One region of the Arthrobacter sp. AB6 genome, then DNA from elsewhere that is predicted to be linked to it. Evidence: riboswitches for the same ligand, from Rfam matches in the RefSeq annotation. Region 1 holds a riboswitch; each other region holds the start of a gene.
The links. A riboswitch is a leader RNA that binds a small molecule or an ion and turns the genes downstream of it on or off. The one in region 1 is predicted to bind cyclic di-AMP.
Positions count from the first base shown of each region.

Region 2: another riboswitch for cyclic di-AMP. It lies ahead of Q9R30_RS08585 (C40 family peptidase); the one in region 1 lies ahead of Q9R30_RS17495 (hypothetical protein).
Region 3: another riboswitch for cyclic di-AMP. It lies ahead of Q9R30_RS01490 (LysM peptidoglycan-binding domain-containing protein); the one in region 1 lies ahead of Q9R30_RS17495 (hypothetical protein).

Region 1 covers NZ_JAUZVL010000029.1:3,864-9,937, reverse strand. Annotated here, with positions in the region: partial or broken gene Q9R30_RS17505 (response regulator transcription factor) at 248-987, shown strand; gene Q9R30_RS17500 (HAMP domain-containing sensor histidine kinase) at 996-2,525, shown strand; cyclic di-AMP (ydaO/yuaA leader) riboswitch at 2,621-2,781, shown strand; gene Q9R30_RS17495 (hypothetical protein) at 2,787-3,494, shown strand; gene Q9R30_RS17490 (HAD-IA family hydrolase) at 3,527-4,207, opposite strand; gene upp (uracil phosphoribosyltransferase) at 4,240-4,875, opposite strand; gene Q9R30_RS17480 (phosphatase PAP2 family protein) at 4,888-5,670, opposite strand; gene Q9R30_RS17475 (nucleoside deaminase) at 5,754-6,074, shown strand, end outside.
Region 2 covers NZ_JAUZVL010000008.1:22,026-28,099, forward strand. Annotated here, with positions in the region: gene Q9R30_RS08575 (metal-dependent transcriptional regulator) at 1-668, shown strand, start outside; cyclic di-AMP (ydaO/yuaA leader) riboswitch at 787-1,029, shown strand; gene Q9R30_RS08580 (M23 family metallopeptidase) at 1,040-1,861, shown strand; cyclic di-AMP (ydaO/yuaA leader) riboswitch at 1,974-2,171, shown strand; gene Q9R30_RS08585 (C40 family peptidase) at 2,242-2,913, shown strand; gene Q9R30_RS08590 (NlpC/P60 family protein) at 3,073-3,834, shown strand; gene Q9R30_RS08595 (HNH endonuclease) at 4,094-4,594, shown strand; gene Q9R30_RS08600 (molybdenum cofactor guanylyltransferase) at 4,644-5,285, shown strand; gene Q9R30_RS08605 (DUF6457 domain-containing protein) at 5,296-5,595, shown strand; gene Q9R30_RS08610 (molybdopterin molybdotransferase MoeA) at 5,592-6,074, shown strand, end outside.
Region 3 covers NZ_JAUZVL010000002.1:19,638-25,711, forward strand. Annotated here, with positions in the region: gene Q9R30_RS01475 (DNA alkylation repair protein) at 1-161, opposite strand, end outside; gene Q9R30_RS01480 (TraR/DksA C4-type zinc finger protein) at 158-517, opposite strand; gene Q9R30_RS01485 (lytic transglycosylase domain-containing protein) at 538-1,878, opposite strand; cyclic di-AMP (ydaO/yuaA leader) riboswitch at 2,231-2,429, shown strand; gene Q9R30_RS01490 (LysM peptidoglycan-binding domain-containing protein) at 2,433-3,266, shown strand; gene Q9R30_RS01495 (protein adenylyltransferase SelO family protein) at 3,410-4,873, opposite strand; gene Q9R30_RS01500 (ribonuclease Z) at 4,870-5,901, opposite strand.

The DNA.
Region 1 (6,074 bases):
CACGCTAAAATATTCAGGACCGGGACTGATAGGGAAATCCCACTCACCGCCTTGCCGTCGTGTCCAACCGCCCACGGTTTCGGACAAAAAATTCTCCGGGGAAACTGCACCTCAACGGCAACCCCGCCGCTGGGGCATGGCAGGAGCAGCCGCGTCTCCGGCATTCAGCTCGCTACGCCGGGATATTCACAGCTGGGCCACAGGTTTGCCATAGCCGGGCATAAACCAATGATCGGAGAGTTGTCCCATGGCCACTTCGCACTCCATGACAAACAACCTCCCCAAGCTCACCCATCCGGACGGCTCCCCCATCAGGGCCCTCGTGGTGGATGACGAACCCAGCCTCTCGGAACTCATGAGCATGGGGCTGCACATGGCGGGCTGGTCCGTGGCAGTTGCTGCCGACGGCCCTGAAGCGGTGAAGCTGGCCAAGGACTTCCGCCCCGACGTCCTGGTCCTCGACGTCATGATTCCAGGGTTCGACGGCGTCGAGGTCCTGGGCAGGATCCGCGCTTTCGCGCCCGAGGTCCCCGCGCTTTTCCTGACCGCCAAAGACGCGGTCCAGGACAGGATCGTGGGCCTCGCCGCCGGCGGCACGACTATGTCACCAAGCCGTTCAGCATGGAGGAAGTCCTGCTGAGGCTGCACCGGCTGGTACAGCGCTCCGGCGTTGCCGCCATGGACACTGCTGAACTGGTGGTGGGAGACCTTGTTCTGAACGTGGACACACGCGAAGTCACGCGGGCCGGTGATGACGTCCAGCTAACGGCCACCCAGTTCGAGCTGCTGCGCTACCTCATGGAGAACCCCAAGCGCGTCATCAGCAAGGCCCAGATCCTGGACCGGGTGTGGAACTACGACTTCGGCGGCCAGGCAAACATCGTGGAACTCTACATTTCCTACCTGCGCAAGAAAGTGGACGCCGTGCACCCGCCCATGATCCACACCGTGCGGGGCGCCGGGTACGTCATCAAGCCGGCGGAGTAGACGGCGCCATGACCGCCGTGCACACCGCGGAGCCGCAGCGCCGGAGCTGGCTCACGCCTGGCACCTGGCACCTGCGGACCCGGCTTATCCTGCTGGCCATGGCGCTGCTGATCGCCATCTGCGGTGCGGTGGGCGTGGCCAGCTACGCCTCCATGGACGCGTTCCTCACCCGCCAGCTGGACGAGCAGCTGAGCCAGGCCGCAGCCCGCTCCAACGATCCCGGCCGGCCTCCCTCCGGCGGCTTCAACGGCAGGGACCCCCTGGATTCCCGCGGCCAAAGCGTGGGAACACTGAACGCGCGCATCCTCAACGGCCAGGTCAACAGCGCTGGCTTCCTTGCCCCGGACACCACGCGCTCCGCACTGTCCACCGAGGACAAGCAGGTCCTGCTGGCACTGGCCACCGACGCCCGGCCTGTTGACCGCAGGCTTTCAAACGGCGACTACCGGCTGATCGCGGTCAAGACCAGTTTCGGCGACGTCCTGGTGACCGGACTCCCCCTGGCCGCTAAGGAGGGCACGCTCGCGTCCCTGGTGTGGACCTTCGTGTTCGTCTCGCTGGGCGGGTTGCTCCTGGTCGGGCTGGTGGGCACAGTCCTGATCCGCCGCACCATGAAGCCCCTTGAACAGCTGTCCGAGGTGGCCACCCGGGTTTCGCAGCTGCCCCTGGATGCCGGCGAGGTGGCACTTGCCGTGCGTGTACCGCCGTCGAACTCCAACCCCGGAACTGAGGTGGGCAGCGTGGGGCACGCGCTGAACCTCATGCTGGACAACGTTGCCAACGCGCTGCAGGCGCGGCAGAAGAGCGAAACCAAGGTGCGGCAGTTCGTGGCTGACGCTTCCCATGAGCTACGCACGCCGCTGACCGCCATCCGCGGCTACACCGAACTGATGAGGATGACGGAAAACTTCACTCCGGACGGGCAGAAGTCGCTGGCGCGGGTGCAAAGCCAGTCGGAACGGATGACCGCCTTGGTGGAGGATCTCCTGCTGCTCGCGCGGCTTGACGAGGGCCAGCCGCTGAAGCTAAGCGAGGTGGACCTAACGCAGCTGGTGGTGGAAGCCGTCAGCGACGAGAAGGTCATGGCGCCCGGGCACACCTGGCGGCTGGAGCTCCCCGACGAGCCGGTGGTGGTCAACGGGGATCCGTCGCAGCTGCGGCAGGTGTTGATGAACCTGCTCTCCAACGCCCGCAAGCACACCCCTCCGGGCACCACAGTGGTAACGGGGGTGTGGAAGACCCCGGAGGGAGCCGCGGTTGTAACCGTAACGGACGACGGCGGCGGAATACCGCCGGAGTTCGTGGACCAGGTCTTCGCGCGGTTCGCCCGCGCAGACGCGGCACGCGCGGGAACGGCCAGCACGCCCGGCGCACCCGCCGCTGAAGGAACCAGCGGTTTGGGGTTGTCCATTGTCGAGTCCATTGTTGAGGCCCACGGTGGACGGGTCACGGTGACGTCTCAGCCCGGCCGCACACAGTTCGCCCTGCAGCTGCCCTTGGTTCGCGAAATTACACAAGGCGGCGCGCCGCCATCGTGATTCCTGTTACCAAAATGTGACTTCTGGGCTGCGCTCCTGTACCGTCGAATGGGTGCGGCCCCCGTTCGGGCCGCATATCCCGGGTTGACGCCAAGCTCTGCCACTTCCCGGATTCCTCTTGAGCAACGGCAGAGGCGGGGGACCCACCGTCCCGGGCACTGAATGCCCTTGGGGTTAAGCCTGCACGTGTTTTTTCCGTGCGGCCGGATGCCCTCATCCGAACCCGACAGCTAACTCCGCAGGTGTGAGAGGCGATCCATCATGTCCAAGTTCCTTGTAAAACCACGCCCGCAATCGGGCTCGGATACCCGCGCTACGCGTCGAGCAGCCAAATTCCCGTCCTTCGGCCGGCGCGCCGGGTTCCTGGCAGTATCCTGCGCCATCCTTGTTGGAGTTGGCGCTGCGGGCCAGGCCACCGACACGGGTGCCCGCGTGGCATCCACCGAGGCGCCCGCTGTCGAGTCCCTGTCGAAGCTGAGCATGGAGCAAAGCGAAATCCGGGCCAACCCTGCGCCTGAGTCCGCGGCTGGGCCGATCAATGTTGTCCCGCAGGCAGCCGAACCGGCTCCAGCTCCGGCAGCCGAGCCCGCACCTGCGCCGGTACCCGCTCCCGAACCGGCGCCGGTACCGGTACCCGAGCCCGCACCCGTCGTCGCGGTTAATGACCCCGCGGGCGCCCAAGCGTACGCTGCCGGCCAACTGGCTTCCTATGGCTGGGCTCCGGACCAGATGCAGTGCCTGCAGACCCTATGGACCAAGGAATCGGACTGGACCACTACGGCCACCAATCCGAGCAGCGGCGCCTACGGCATCGTCCAGTCCTTGCCGGCTGAGAAGATGGCCAGTGCCGGCGCCGACTACCTCACCAACTACCGCACGCAGATCAACTGGGGCCTGGATTACATCCAGGAACGCTACCAGTCCCCGTGCGGTGCACTGAACTTCCACTTGTCGAACAACTGGTACTAAAGCGGCACCGGCCGCGTCCGTTGACTCCAACCTCACAGCCGGAAGGAAATGACCCTCCTGCCCTCGTCATCCACGCCGACCTCGACGGCAACTGCACTGTAGTCAACAATGTGCAGCATGCCGGCAGGCAACGGTCCGGTGTTGGGTCCAACAGCCACCGTACGGATGCCGGCGGCGACCCCTGCTGCAATGCCGGCGGGAGCATCCTCAAACACCACCGCATCGGCAGGATCCACGCCCAAGGCGGCGGCGGCCTGCAGGTATCCCTCAGGATCCGGTTTTCCCCGGGTTACCAGCTCAGCTGTCACGGCCGTGGCAGGCATGGCTAGACCCGCGGCGCCCATCCGGATGTCAGCCAGGACGCGGTCAGCGGACGTGACGAGGGCGATGGCGTCTGCTGGAAGTGCCGCCAGCAACCGGGCTGCCCCGGGCAGGGGCAGGATGCCGTCAGTCCGGACGCGTTCCATGGCACCAAGTTCCGCGGTCAGTGCCGGCACATCGGCGCCGGGCGGAGCGAAGCGCTTCACGGTGTCGCCTGCTTGGACGCCGTGCGAAGTCCGCAGGATCTCTCCAAGGTCCAGCCCGTAGCGGACGGCAAACTCGCCCCAAACCTGTTCAACTACCGCGGTGGAATCAACCAGGGTCCCATCCATGTCAAAGAGGACGGCACGGCAGGTCAGTGCCAGGGTTAGGGGAGGCATCGGGACGGTCATGCCTCCCATTCTGCCCCAGCCCTCCCGGAGACCTAGCCGGCGATGCCGTACAGCCGGTCGCCTGCGTCGCCGAGGCCGGGAACGATGTAGGACTTCTCGTTGAGCCTTTCGTCGATGGAGGCCAGCACGATGGTGACATTGGCATCGGAGAGTTCTTCCTCCAGCTTTGCCAGGCCTTCCGGAGCAGCAAGCAGGCAGATGCAGGTGACATCAGAGGCGCCGCGCTTGAACAGGAACTTAATGGCTTCGCGCAGCGTACCGCCGGTGGCCAGCATGGGGTCCAGGACGAAGATCTGCCGGTCGGTAAGGTCCTCGGGCAGGCGCTCGGCGTAGGTGATGATGTCCAGGGTTTCCTCGTCACGGGCCATGCCGAGGAATCCCACTTCAGCGGTGGGGACGAGCTTGGTCATGCCCTCGAGCATTCCAAGGCCCGCGCGCAGGATGGGTACCACCAGCGGGGTGGGCTTGGTGAACGCCGTGCCAACAGTGGTGCTGACGGGCGTTTCGATGGTGACTGGCTCGGTGCGGACCTCGCGCGTTGCCTCGTAGGCGAGGAGGGTCACCAGCTCCTCCGTCAGCTGCCGGAAGACCGGGGACGGAGTGTTTTTGTCCCGGAGGACGGTGAGCTTATGGGCGACCAGCGGGTGGTCCACAACGAGAGTGCGCATGGGTCAAAAGTATCACCCGGCCGCCGGGCCCCTCCCCGACCGGTCGCCGCTGGCCTCCGCTTCCCCGTTGGGTTCCTCTCGAAGGACGGGGTGTTCAAAGGTAGGCGCCGGGCCCGCGTGCTCGCGGCGGCGTATCAGGTGGAACAGCCGGTGGGCCAGGATCACCATGGACACCCATGCGAGGCCAAGGAACCAGCCGGCCATCACATCGGTCAACCAGTGGTGTCCCAGGAAAACCCTGCTCAGGCCCATGGCGATGATGAAGATGGCGCCGGCCGTTATTGCGGCGATCCTTGCCCACAGGATTTGGAACTGGAGGCACATCAGATACACCAGGACCCCTATCACCACTGTTGTGTTCAGCGTGTGTCCGCTGGGGAAGGACGGTGTGGTCTCATAGGGCGGCACCGCCTCCGAATGGTCCGGACGGGTCCTGCCGACCAGGCGCTTGCCCAGGGTGGTGGCAGTTGTGGAAACGAGGGCAGCGCCGCCCACCAGGACGATGGGCCGCCACGTCCTGCTCAGTAATGTCAGCCACGCAGTAAGGATGCTGGCGAGGATTGGCATGCCGATCCCGCCGCCCACGTTGGTAAAGCCCGTGGCGAAGGCGTCCACCTCCGGATTCCGCAATGACTGGGAGTATTCCAGCGCAGGAATATCCAGGCTGGCAAGCCCTTCCTCGGCCACCACATTGGCATACACCTCTGCGCCGAGCAGGGCCAAGGTGACCACGAGTGTTCCGCCGATGATCATGGTCAGCCACAGGGCGGCATAGGGCTTGATCCACTTGTCCATGCGGTCTCGGACGGTGCTCACTGTGCCTCCCGGCGTCTGGGGCGTCACGGGCTCTGGTTATCCCACGAAACTATCATTGAGCCATGGTCTCAGCAGAGAAAAAATATAACGCGTGGATGGGCTTTGCCCTTGCCGAGGCCCGCCGCGCCCTCGCTACGGAGGATGTGCCGATTGGCGCGGTGGTCATAGGGCCCGACGGCGCCGTGCTGGGTTCCGGCCGGAACCAGCGGGAGGAGCTGGGCGACCCCACCGCCCACGCCGAGATAGTTGCCATCCGGGAGGCGGCGGAGCGGTTGCGCCAGCTTTCAGTGCTCGACGGCGGCAGCGGCGACGGCTGGCGGCTCGCCGACTGCACGTTGGTGGTGACCCTGGAGCCCTGCGCCATGTGCGCCGGCGCCATTGTC
Region 2 (6,074 bases), on a different contig from region 1:
AGATGTACCTTCGGACCATCTTGGAGCTTGAGGAAGAAAACATCGTTGCCCTCCGCGCCCGGATCGCGGAGCGGCTGCGACACTCAGGGCCCACAGTTTCGCAGACCATCGGCAGGATGGAACGGGACGGCCTGGTGGTTGTCTCCGGAGACCGGCACCTTGAACTTACGGAGGTGGGCCGGAAGCGCGCCACCGAAGTCATGCGGAAGCACAGGTTGGCGGAGCGGCTCCTGGCTGATGTCATCGGGCTGGACTGGGCCTACGTCCATGACGAAGCCTGCCGCTGGGAGCACGTCATGAGCGAACGGGTGGAACGGCGCATTTACGAAATGCTGAACCATCCCACCGAGTCCCCGTACGGCAACCCCATCCCGGGATTGGCGGCCCTCGGGGGCCAGGCGCAGTCCGCGGCGGATCCGGCAGTCAGCCTGCTTGAGGCCATGAAGACTTACGGCCCGGCATCCGAGGTGACGGTCAGCCGCCTCGCAGAGCCGATCCAGGTGGAACCCGAGCTGCTGGTCCAGCTTGATGAAGGCGGAATCCGGCCCGGTGCGTCGGTATCGCTGGAGCGGGTCGGGGAGTACATCTCGGTCCGCGTCCCGGGCATCGAAGGTGCCTTGGAACTGCCGCCGGAAGTCGCGGCGCACGTCTTCGTGGCCGTACGCTAGGGACTGCTGTGGGCCTCCCGGCTACCCGAATGGGGGCCGGTTACGCAAAGATAACGGAATTGTTACTTTGGGACTTTTGGCCCTATAGTTAAACCCAAGCGTTGATACTAAAGCGTTACCTGATTCGGAGCCGAGCTCTGCCAGCGGATCAGGTGCACGAGTCATTACTGGCAGAGGCGGGGGAACCACAAACGGCAGCCGGGGGACTGCCTTGGGGTGAAGTCCGTCAGCAGCAAGCCTCTTCCAGTGAAGGATCCTCCGGGGATACCTCTGTGCCGAAGCTTGCTTACGGCGGACCGGGTCTTTGAACTCTCTGACCCGAATCCGACAGCTAACTTCGCAGGCTTTCCAGAGAGGAACCCTTCTTGTCCATGCAGACCCCCAGGGGACGCCGCCGCGCGGCGGTACCCTCTTCGACGCCGCGGGTTGTTGAAGTCATCACCACGGAACGCCCCCGCGATCCGCACCGTGATGCACGCCGCCGTCGTGGTCCCTTCCGCCAGGTCACCGAATTTGCCGCAGCGAGCGGGATCGGCCAGAAGGCCGGAATCGCCCTCGCGGCGACAGGCCTGGTGCTGACCGTGACGGTGCCGGCCACCAGCCCCGTGATGGCCACCGACGCTCCCGGTGCTATACCGGTCGCAGCGTCAGCCGCAACCCCGCAGCCCCAGATCTCAGCCGAGGCCGGTGCCCAGATCGACTTCAGCCGTTCTGCCGTCGTCACCCAGGCGGATCCGGACGGCAAGCTCAAGCAGCTTCTGAGTGCCCAGTCCGCCGGCTCTGTGTCACGTGCTGCCTCGGCAGGAAGCCTCGGCGCCCCGCTGGCCACGCTGACCACAGCATCGCCGTTCGGCTACCGTGTCAGTCCGATCACCGGGGGCTCCGGCGACTTCCACCGCGGCCAGGACTACGTGGCCCAGTGCGGCACGTCTGTCCTCGCTGCGGCTACCGGCACGGTGACCTTCGTGGGCTGGCACCAGTTCGGCGGCGGAAACCGTGTTGTGGTGGACCACGGCAACGGTTTGGAAACCACCTACAACCACCTCTCCTCCTTCAATGTGAGGGAGGGGCAGACGGTCTCACGCGGGGAGGTTGTGGCCCTCAGCGGGACCACGGGCGCCTCCACGGGCTGCCACCTCCACTTTGAGGTGCAAGTCAACGGCGAAGTGGTCGATCCGACTGGCTGGCTGTAGCCAAATGACGGTGAACTATCGGATGATCGCGACTTGCCGTGACCTGAATGTGACATTCACCCAAAACTGCTGTACCGTCTAACTCGCGTCAACTTTTCCGAAGTTGACGCTCTTGTGCGGATTGCCTAACTCTGCCACCGCTCAAGGTCCGTTCGCATTTCATCGTCTGGCAGGGGCGGGGGAACCAATTTTGGTCTTGGCTTTGGCTAAGACCTTGGGGTTAAGTCGCAAAACTTCCTTGGAAGCAGCGCGGCCGGGTGACTCCCATCCGAATCCGACAGCTCACCTCGTAGGCATTGGGAGAGGCTACCTTCGTGTCTTCACGCAACAATTCTGCGCGCCACCGTGCGCAAACGGTTCGTACCAACCCCTTGGACACTGTGTCCAAGGCTGTTAGTGCCAATGCCGGGACAGTAGGTCGCCAGGCTGCCGTCATCGCCGCAGCTTCCGGTCTTATCCTCAGCATGGGCCTGCCCGCCAACGCAGCGGACACCACCGCTGGTGTTTCCGCTTCGACCGAGTCCGGTTCTGCGCAGGCTGCCTTGGCAGTCACCGCAGCACCCACGGCCACCGTGTCGTTCGAGCGGCCCGTGGTCAAGACCACCGCCGCCCCGAAGCGGGAGCCGGTGCGGGCACAGTCCACCGCCACCGAAACGGGCGCAGCGTCCACTACTGAATCTGCTGCGGACAAGCTGGCCAAGACTGTCTCTTCCGCCGCCACCTCCGGCATTGCTGCCATCGCCTACACGGGCATTGGCAGCCCCTACGTCTGGGGCGGCACCAGCCCCGTCACCGGGTGGGACTGCTCAGGCTTCACCCAGTGGGTTTATGCCCAGGCCGGCATCAGCATCCCCCGCGTCAACGCCTGGACTGCCATGACCCCCACCTCCACCCCGCAGCCCGGAGACCTGGTCATGCAGAACGGCGGAGCGCACGTCGGCATCTACGTCGGGAACGGCATGATGGTCAGCGCGCTCAACCCCTCCCAGGGCACGCTGCTCCACGCCGTGGCCGCCACCGGCACGTCTTCGTTCTTCACCGTCAGCAAATAGTTCTTGGACCCTCGGGTCCAGGAACTATTTCTTTGCTCCACCACGCTTTCCGCTAACACCACATCCCCGTTCGGGGCGTGCCGGCATACCCCCAAGATGCCGGCGCGTCCGCATCCCTTGGTGCCCACAACGGCCTGAGGAAAACGAAAGAGAGAACTGATGACTACTCGTGCCACCGCACGGCATCGCGCCGAAGTCACCAAAACCAACTCAATCGCCATCATCGCCAAGGCTGTCGGCGAGAACGCCGGTGGCGTAGGCCGCCAGGCCGCGGTCATCGCCGCCGCTTCCGGCCTGGTATTGACCAGCGGCATCGCGGCAAACGCTGCCGACTCCAACGTCCAGCGCGACTCCGCTCCCGCATCCACCCTGGAAGTTGAATCGGCCGTCGAAGCCCCCATCTCCGCGGCTTCCACGATCAACATCACCTTCGAAAAGCCCGCCGTCACCACCACGCCGGCCCCGGTTATCGAAGAACCCGCACCTGTCGAGGTCCAGGAGGCCGAGCCGGCCCCCGTCGCCAAGCCTGCTGCTCCCAAGGTCACCGCCACGGTTTCCACGGCCCCTGCCGCCGCTCCCACTGCTTCCGCCAGCGGCAAGGGTGCAGCCATCCTGTCCGCTGCGTACGCCCAGTTGGGCGTTATGCAGGACTGCACGATGCTGGTCACGAACTCCCTGGCAGCAGTGGGGATCAACTTCCACGACTGGCCTGCAGGCTACCTCTCCCTGGGCCGCACCGTCAGTGCCGCTGAGGCGCAGCCGGGCGACCTGATCTACTACGCAGACGGTGGCGCCGGCATGGCACACATTGCTGTCTACGCAGGCAACGGCCAGGCCGTCCACGGTGGCTACAACGGAAACCAGACGGTGGTCTTCAGCGCCAACGTCGGCTCCGGCCCCGTCTTCATCCGGGTTAACTGAGACGCCACCACCGGCGGTCCAACCAGGACGCAAAGAACCCTTGCCCTCGCGGCAAGGGTTCTTTCCTTTTAATTGCGCGCTGCTCCGGCCGTTCAGCATGCGCCCCTTGACTGGACCGACACGACAGTTCTGGGACAGGGCGATTAGCTGAACACGCGCTTCTGTGTTTACTCTTGTGGTGTCGATCCATAGCCCGGACATGCCGAGGGCAGCCGGCCCTCGTGCCCCTGGACGGGTGCGGCCGTGAAGAGGTACGTGCATGCGCACTCTCGTTCTGAATGCTGGGTATGAGCCCCTGGCGGTGATCACTTTCCGCCGGGCGCTGGTGCTTGTGCTCACGGGCAAGGCCAGCGTGGTTGCCGAAGGCGATGATCCCGTGGTGGGACCGCAGGAAATCCTGGGACGTCCCTCCGTGATTCTCCTGAACCGCTACATCCGTCCGAGGTACAACCAGGCCACCGCTGTCAGCCGCCGCGGGGTGCTCAGACGCGACGGCCACAGATGCGCGTACTGCGGAAAAGCGGCCCACACCATCGACCATGTCCACCCCAAGTCCCGGGGCGGTGAGGACTCCTGGGAGAACCTGGTGGCGGCCTGCCTGCGCTGCAACAACGTCAAGGGCGACCATACGCCGGCTGAAATGGGCTGGAAACTACGTTTCGTCCCGGAGCCACCGCATGGAACCATCTGGCAGATCAAGGAACTTGAGAAACCCACCCCCGCCTGGGATCCGTTCCTGCTGCCGGAGCGCGCCGCCTGACCGGAAACCTTCGGCACGCCGCAACGCCACAGATGGCTAGGCTGGGGGAATGGAACAGAACCGGCTGGACTTCGATGCAGTGATCCTGGCCGGTGGCCGGTCCTCCCGCTTGGGCGGGGTTCCGAAACAGGACCTGGTTTTCCACCATGACACCCTCCTCCAGCGCGCACTGGCCGCTGCAGCAGGTGCTTCGCGCACGGTGGTGGTGGGCCCGGGAGCCGGACATTCACTTCCCGGAGTACTTTTCTGCCGGGAGCAGCCGCAGTTCGCAGGGCCGGGAGCCGCCATCTCCGCCGGACTCGACGCCTTGGCCCGGGACGGGCGCGGGGCGGAGTTCACCCTGGTGCTGGCGTGTGACATGCCGCTGGTCCGGGACGCAGTGCCGGTACTGGTGGCCGCGATGGTTTCAGCGGACGCAGACGGGGCCATGGCCCGCGCAGAAGACGGCCGGCTCCAGCCGCTGGCCGGTCTTTACCGCACAGCTGCGTTAAAAACATCGGCAGCACAGCTCTCGTCCCGTGGTGCCCTTATTAACGGCTCCGTGCGCTCCCTCCTTGCTAGTCTGGAGGTGCAGCCTGTCACCGTCCCTGCAGGTTCCACGGCAGACGTGGACACCTGGGATGATGCCGCCGCACTAGGGATTGCCGCCGGCAACCAGGACAAAGGCCAGGACCGGCGCAACCGCAGTTAAATAGGGAGGCATGTTCGTGAAAAGCCAGGATGAAACGCTGGAGGAGTGGTGCAGGTCCCTGCTCCAGGCCTATGAACTGGAGGACGTCCAGGTGGACGTCAACGCCATCCTTGCCCTGGCCGGTGTGGCCGCCCATTCGGTGGTCCGTCCGGCCGCGCCCCTGACGACGTTCATTGCGGGTTATGCCGCCGGGCTGGCGTCCGGGTCGGGCCGGGCACCCAATGCTGCATCCATGGAGTCCGCGCTGGCCGTGGCCCGTTCCCTGGCTGCCGACTACGATGCTGAAGCCGCCGGGGCTCCCGGCGAATGACGAAGGACTCCCAGGAAGCAGCGGATGCCCCCGAGGGCGGGGAACCGAGGCACCTCGACCATACGTGGGAAGACGCCCGGCAGGCAGCGTTCGACGCCGGCACTCCAATCCCCGCCGGCCCTGTTCCCTTGGAACTGGCCCTCGGACGCAGGCTGGACCAGGACATTGTGGCCTTGCAGGAGATGCCCCACTATGCGTCGTCGGCGATGGACGGCTGGGCCGTTAACGGCACGGGGCCGTGGATCCTGGTGGAAGCAGGTTCGCCGCTGGCCCCGCACCAGGCCAGTCCCATTGCTACGGGGGGACTCATACCGCCCGGGGCAAAGGCGGTGCTGCGCAGCGAAAGCGCCCGCCTGGACAAAGACGAAGACGGGCTGCCCGTCCTGGTGACCGGCGGCACTGCCCGTCCTGGCGAACCCCGCACAGGCCAGCATGTCCGGAAAGCAGGGGAGGAGGCCTCGGAAGGGGACATCCTCGTC
Region 3 (6,074 bases), on a different contig from region 1:
CGGACCGTTCCACGGACGGCGCCCACCGAGGAGCCGTAGGAGGCAAGCACCCCGCCCAGCCGGGACTCGACGTCGTCCGCGCGGTACCAGGCGCCCTCATTCTGCAGGGTGCGGTCGATGAACGCCGCGGCCGCTGCCACATAGTCGGGCCCGCCGTTCATCGGCCACGTCCAGCGGACGCGTGCCGGATGCAGAACGGCGTCCAGGGCCTGGCCTCCAGCCTTCCCTCCGCTATGGATTCCCCGCAGACCGCGCAGATGCCGTACGTGCCGGCAGCGATCCGGGCCAGTGCGGCATCCACCTGGTCAAGGCCGGCGGTGCTTTGCTTGAGCAGGGCAGCTGCCTGGGACAGCTCGAACGCAATGGTGGAACCCTCCGGATCGTGTTCGTCGTCGACGTTCGAATCCTGGCGCGCGGAGTTTGCCGAGGCAATGTCGGCGCGGAGCGCGGGGAGCAGTGCCAGCTTCCGCTTCCGCTCCTCCTCGAGGAGGATGCGGAACCTTTCCACATCAGGCATGGGAAAAGCCTAACGCGGTGTCAGTACCAATTCCTGGCCACGGAGTGGTTCCATGCCGAGCATGGTGAGCCATACCGCTCACGGATGTAGCCAAGGCCCCACTCGATCTGCGTCCGGTAGTTGGTCAGCCAGTCGCTGCCCGCGCTGGAATACTTGCCCGGCGGAAGTGCCTGCGGAATGCCGTAGGCACCGGAATACGGGTTGGTGGCCGTGGTCAGCCAGTTCGATTCCTTGGTCCAAAGCTGGGCGAGGCAGAGGAACTGGTCCGATCCCCACCCGTAGGCCCCCAGCCTGCCCGAGGCGTAGCTCTTGGCACCGGCAGGATCGTTGACCGCACCCGCAGGAGCAGAGGGAACGACGACGGCGGGCGGGCTGGGCGGTGCGGCAGGCGCCGGGGCGGGGACAGGCGGAGCAGGATTTGCCGGCACAGGGTTGCCGGCTGGAGGATTCTCAGGTGCCGGATCGGCGGGAGCCGGACGCATGGGGGCGGGAACAGCAGGGGGCTGCACCTTTGCCGCCGCTGCCGCTGCGGCCGCACGTCGTCGGGCTTCCTCCCCGGCCGCGGCCCGTTTCGCCTCCTGCGCTGCTTCATAAGCGGCCAGTGCCGCCTGTCCACGCCGGAATTCGCCCTCAACCGCCGCCGTCGTGCCCTTCAGGGACGCCAACTGCCCGGTCAGCTCCCGGCTGCGCTGCCGTTCTTCCGTAAGCTGGCGCGCCATGGCTTCCTGGGCCGATCGGGCCGCTGCAAGCTTTTCCGCCGCCTCGCGGGACAGCCGTTCGCGCTCGGTCCGGGCGGATTTCTCCTGATCAGCCAGTGAAGCCGTGATTTTCCCCGCGGCGGCGGCTTTGTCCACAAGGCCCGCCGTTTTGCCGCCCACCAGGTGCACCACGTTGAGCCCGTGGACGTTGTTGTTCTCGATCGCGTCCAACGCCACGAAGAACCCCATGTTCGTACCGCCCGTTTTGTAGGACTGGGCGGCCAGCGCTCCGATGTCCTTCCTGTGGCGGATGAGTTCGGCCTTGGCCGTCCCGGCTCGTTCCGCCAGCGACTCTACCTTTGCAGTGGATGCTGCCAACGCGGCATCTGCCGCTGCAGACTCAGCGGCGGACGCCACCGCGGCGTTGCCCAAGGCCTCCGACTGCGATTGCAGCCCGTCCAAAAGGCCTGCGATCAACGTGATCTCTTTGGCCGTGCCGGCCTCGGTCAGCTTGGCCCGCTCCACGTCCTCCCACGAAGGGTAGCCGCCAGGCGGAACGCTTTCGGCCGCCCCGGCCGGAGGCAGCCACACACTGCCGGCGAGGGCAGCGGCCAGCAGTATCCCGGGCAGGCGGTGGCGGACATTTGCAGCGAAACGGGCCATAGCTCGGAAGCTTACCGGCTTCAACCTTCACTTTAAGGATGAGGGGCCTGCATCGTTATACAGCAGAAACAGGCCCTCGAATTTCAACACGGAAAGCCTGATTGTCGGCGGAATGGTCAAGGCCGAATCGAGGCCGTGCACACCCGCACAAACCTCGCCGTTTATGACTTCGTGACGCTTCCCATCTTCAACCGTCCCGACGGAGGTATCTTCCGAGGTCAGCACCCCGGCGAAAAAGAGTCGAATCGTTTGCGTAAAGCGAGAGGAGAACCTCGCATGTTACCCAAATGTGACAATTGGTGCCGGAGCGGGTTATGGTCTTCAGGTGTCCCTCCCAGACGGGACATTCCCCTCAGCTTGCCGAGCCCTGCCGCTGATCCGGGAACCAATCGCTTCCAGCTGGCAGGGACGGGGGAACCAAGTTTCCACGGCCTCTCAAGAGGCCTTGGGGTTAAGTCGCTAGCGCCTCCGTTCCGTTCGGAGTTGCTTCCGGCCGGGCATCTCCAGCCCGAACCCGACAGCTCACCCCGCAGGCATGGGAGAGGCGATCAACCGTGTCAAAAAATTCCACCACCGCCCGTCACCGCGCAACTCCGGCCCGTTCCATCATCCTGGATGGGCTGGCTGTTTCGGCCAAGTCCCAGGCCAGGACCCTGGGCCGTCCGGCACTCGCCGTCGCAGCCGCATCCGGCATTGCCTTCGGCGTCGGAGCCCCGGCGCACGCCGGTGTGACAGGGCCGGACACCACCGAGACCGCTAACGTCCAGGCCTCCGCCGCCCCGGCCGCAGCAGTTGCAGCCCCCGCCGCGGCCGCGGGCACCGTCCATACGGTTGTATCCGGCGACACGCTGGGCGCCATCTCGGCCGCCCACGGCGTAGCCCTGAACGATGTCCTGGCTGCCAACGGCCTGGCGATCTCCGCGGTCATCTACCCGGGCGACCAGATTCAGATCCCGGCTGCAGGCTACGCCCCGGCAGTTCCCTCCGCCGCGCCGGCACCGGCACCTGTCCAGACCGCTGCCGCCACCACGCCGGCCAACACCGGGATGAACCTGTCCTACGCCTCCGCCAGCACCGGCACGGGTACGGGGGCAGCCATCCTGGCTAACGCCTATGGCCAGGTGGGCCAGATCCAGGACTGCACCGCCATGGTGGAAAAGGCCTTGCGGTCTGTTGGCATGTCCGTGGGCGACCTGGCTCCCACCCAGTTCTACCAGTACGGCTCCACCGTAAGCTCCCCTGCTCCCGGTGACCTCGTGATCACCGCCGGCCACGTGGGCGTTTACGCCGGTGACGGCCAGGTTGTCAGCGGCGGCGTGAACGGCAACCAGACTGCCGTGCACTCCATCAGCTGGCTGAGCGGCGCTTCCTTCGTCCGCGTGGCCTAGCCAGCGGCAACGGGATAGGCCGCTCTTAGCGGGCGGGCCCACCCCGCGGAAGGGGCGGCAGCCGGTTTTACCGGCTGCCGCCCCTTCCACGTTCCCAACGGTCCTGGTCCTCCGGGCTTCCCCTGTTCCCGCTGGAATGACAGCTATGTGCCGCAGAAGGTCCGGTATTTGCCGAAGTCCTCCGGCGGTCCCTCCGTGTAGCGTTCCAGCCCCTGGCGCTCCTGGCACGGGGACCTGACAACCTCGAGGAGCCGGTGAAACGCGTCAAGATCACCCGCGGTAGCCGCAGCCAGTGCTTCCTCCACAAGGTGGTTCCTGGGAATGTACGCGGGGTTCACGCTGTCCATGAGTTCAGCGTCGGGCTTCAGCGCGGCCCAGCGTTCAGCCCAGGCATCGAAAGCCCGGAGGTCCAGCACCATACCGCGGGCAGGCCCGGAGTTGCCCCGGGCGGCCTGGCCAAGGCTCCGGAAGAATTGCGTGTAGTCAACGGGTCCGTCCTTCAGCAGGCCGATCACGCCATCCACGAGGTCCGACGCTTCGTCATGTTCCGGGCTGGCCGCCACACCGAGCTTGGCCTTCATGCCCCCAAACCAGGCGTCACTGTACCGGCCGCGGAATGTGCCGAGTGCCTCCACGGCGGGGCCGACAGCCTGCTCCTGGTCTTCGTTGAAGAGCGGCAGCATGGCCTCAGCGAGCCGGGCCAGGTTCCACTCGGCAACCACGGGCTGGTTCGCGTAGGCGTAGCGGCCGCCTACATCGATGGAGCTGTACACGGCGGCGGGATCAAACGCGTCCATGAATGCGCAGGGCCCGTAGTCGATGGTTTCCCCGGAGATGGTCATGTTGTCCGTGTTCATGACCCCGTGCACAAAACCCACTAGCATCCACTTGGCCACGAGCTCTGCCTGGGCAGCCACCACTGCTTCAAACAGCGCCAGGTAGGGGTGTTCGGACCGGGCTGCCGCCGGGTAGTGCCTGTTGATGGCGTGGTCCGCCAAGCGGCGCAGCAGGTCCATGTTCTCCGTGGCCCGGGCGTACTGGAAGCTGCCCACGCGCAGGTGGCTGCTGGCCACCCGGGCCAGGACGGCACCCGGCAGCATCGTGTCCCGGCGCACCGGCCGCCCGGTGGCTACGACGGCAAGGGCCCGCGTGGTGGGAATGTTCAGGGCATGCATGGCCTCACTCACAAGGTACTCCCGCAGCATGGGGCCGATGACGGCCCGGCCGTCGCCGGCACGGGCGAAAGGTGTACGGCCGGAACCCTTCAGGTGCACATCCCGCAAGCGCCCTCCGTCGGCAAGTATTTCGCCCAGCAGCAGCGCGCGGCCGTCGCCGAGCAGCGGTGAGTAGCCGCCGAACTGGTGCCCGGCGTACGCCTGGGCTACGGGGGTTGCACCCGGGGGGAGGTAGTTACCCAGCAGGAGGCGCACGCCTTCCGGCGTCCGCAGGTAGTCGGGTGTCAGCCCCAGCTCGTTCGCCAGTGCGTCGTTAAGTACCAGAAGCTCAGGATCCGGCGCTTCCTCCGCCTGCCATGGAACGGCCAGCTCCGCTAGTTCACGGGCAAAGCGGCCCTCGAAGACGGCGGTTGTTTCTGCTGCAGCAGTCATGGTTTAACCCTATCGCCGTCGCTAGTCCGGCGGTTGATGAGCTCACCGGTTACCTCCGTGGCTCGATGGCTGGCCTGGCCTGGCGGAGTGGACCGTTCTGGTGCAGCGGACCGTCCTGGTGCGGTCACGCCAAGCCGGGGCCAGCGGCGCCGCTGGGGCAGGGGGACGCGCTGCAGGTCCTGTGCAGCGATGACGTCAGTATCCGCCGCGCGGGCCCTGGCCTGGAGCGCCAGCGCCGCGGCGTCGTCGCCGTACCGTGAGGAGAAGTGCGTCAGCACGAGGGTTCCGGCGCCTGCCCTCGCAGCCAGTTCCCCTGCCTGCCCGGCGGTGAGGTGGCGGTACTGGCGCGCCAGGCCGGCGTCGTCATCGCTGAAGGTGGACTCCGCGACGAGGAGGTCGACGCCGTCGGCCAACTCTTCAGCGCCCTGGCAGGGCGCCGTGTCCATCACGAAAGCAAAGCGCTGGCCCGGCCGCGGAATGCTGACGTCATCGAGGCGGACGCCGGCCAGGCTGCCATCATGCTGCAGGCGCCCGATCGATGGGCCCGATATACCCGCTGCGGCCAGGCGCTCAGGCAGCAGGGTGCGGCCGTCCGGTTCCACCAGCCGGTAGCCGTAGGTTTCAATGCGGTGCTTCAGTGGCCGGACGTCCAGGCCCTCGGCCACCGCACCGCTTCCGCCGTGAGGGCGAAGCCTGAGATCGATCCCCGGCGAGCTGACGGACACGAGGGCGCGCACCACATCCTCCCCGGATGCCGGGTAGTGAAGGTGCACCGGGTGCGCCACGGCGTCGAGGGCCATGCGCGACAACACCCCCGGCAACCCGAAACAGTGGTCTCCGTGTACGTGGGTGAGGCAGATATGGGTGATCTGGCTCGCGGTGACCCCTGCGTGGATCATTTGGCGCTGTGTTCCCTCGCCGGGGTCGAAGAGGAAGCCCTCGCCGTCCCAGCGCAGCAGGTAGCCGTTGTGGTTCCTGGTCCGGGTGGGGACTTGCGAGGCCGTGCCGAGGATGGTGAGCTCACGCATGGCGATGGGTGCCAAAAAGCAGGCTCCGGAAGAGTCCGGGACCTGCTTTTGTGGCTGCCGGGACGGCCTAGCGCCGCCGGAGCATTCCCATGATTTTGCCGGCCAAACCACCGGTCCGGGCTCCTGGGGCGCCCGGTGTGCCGGGTGCCCGCCCCGTGGCGTTCAGTCCGGTC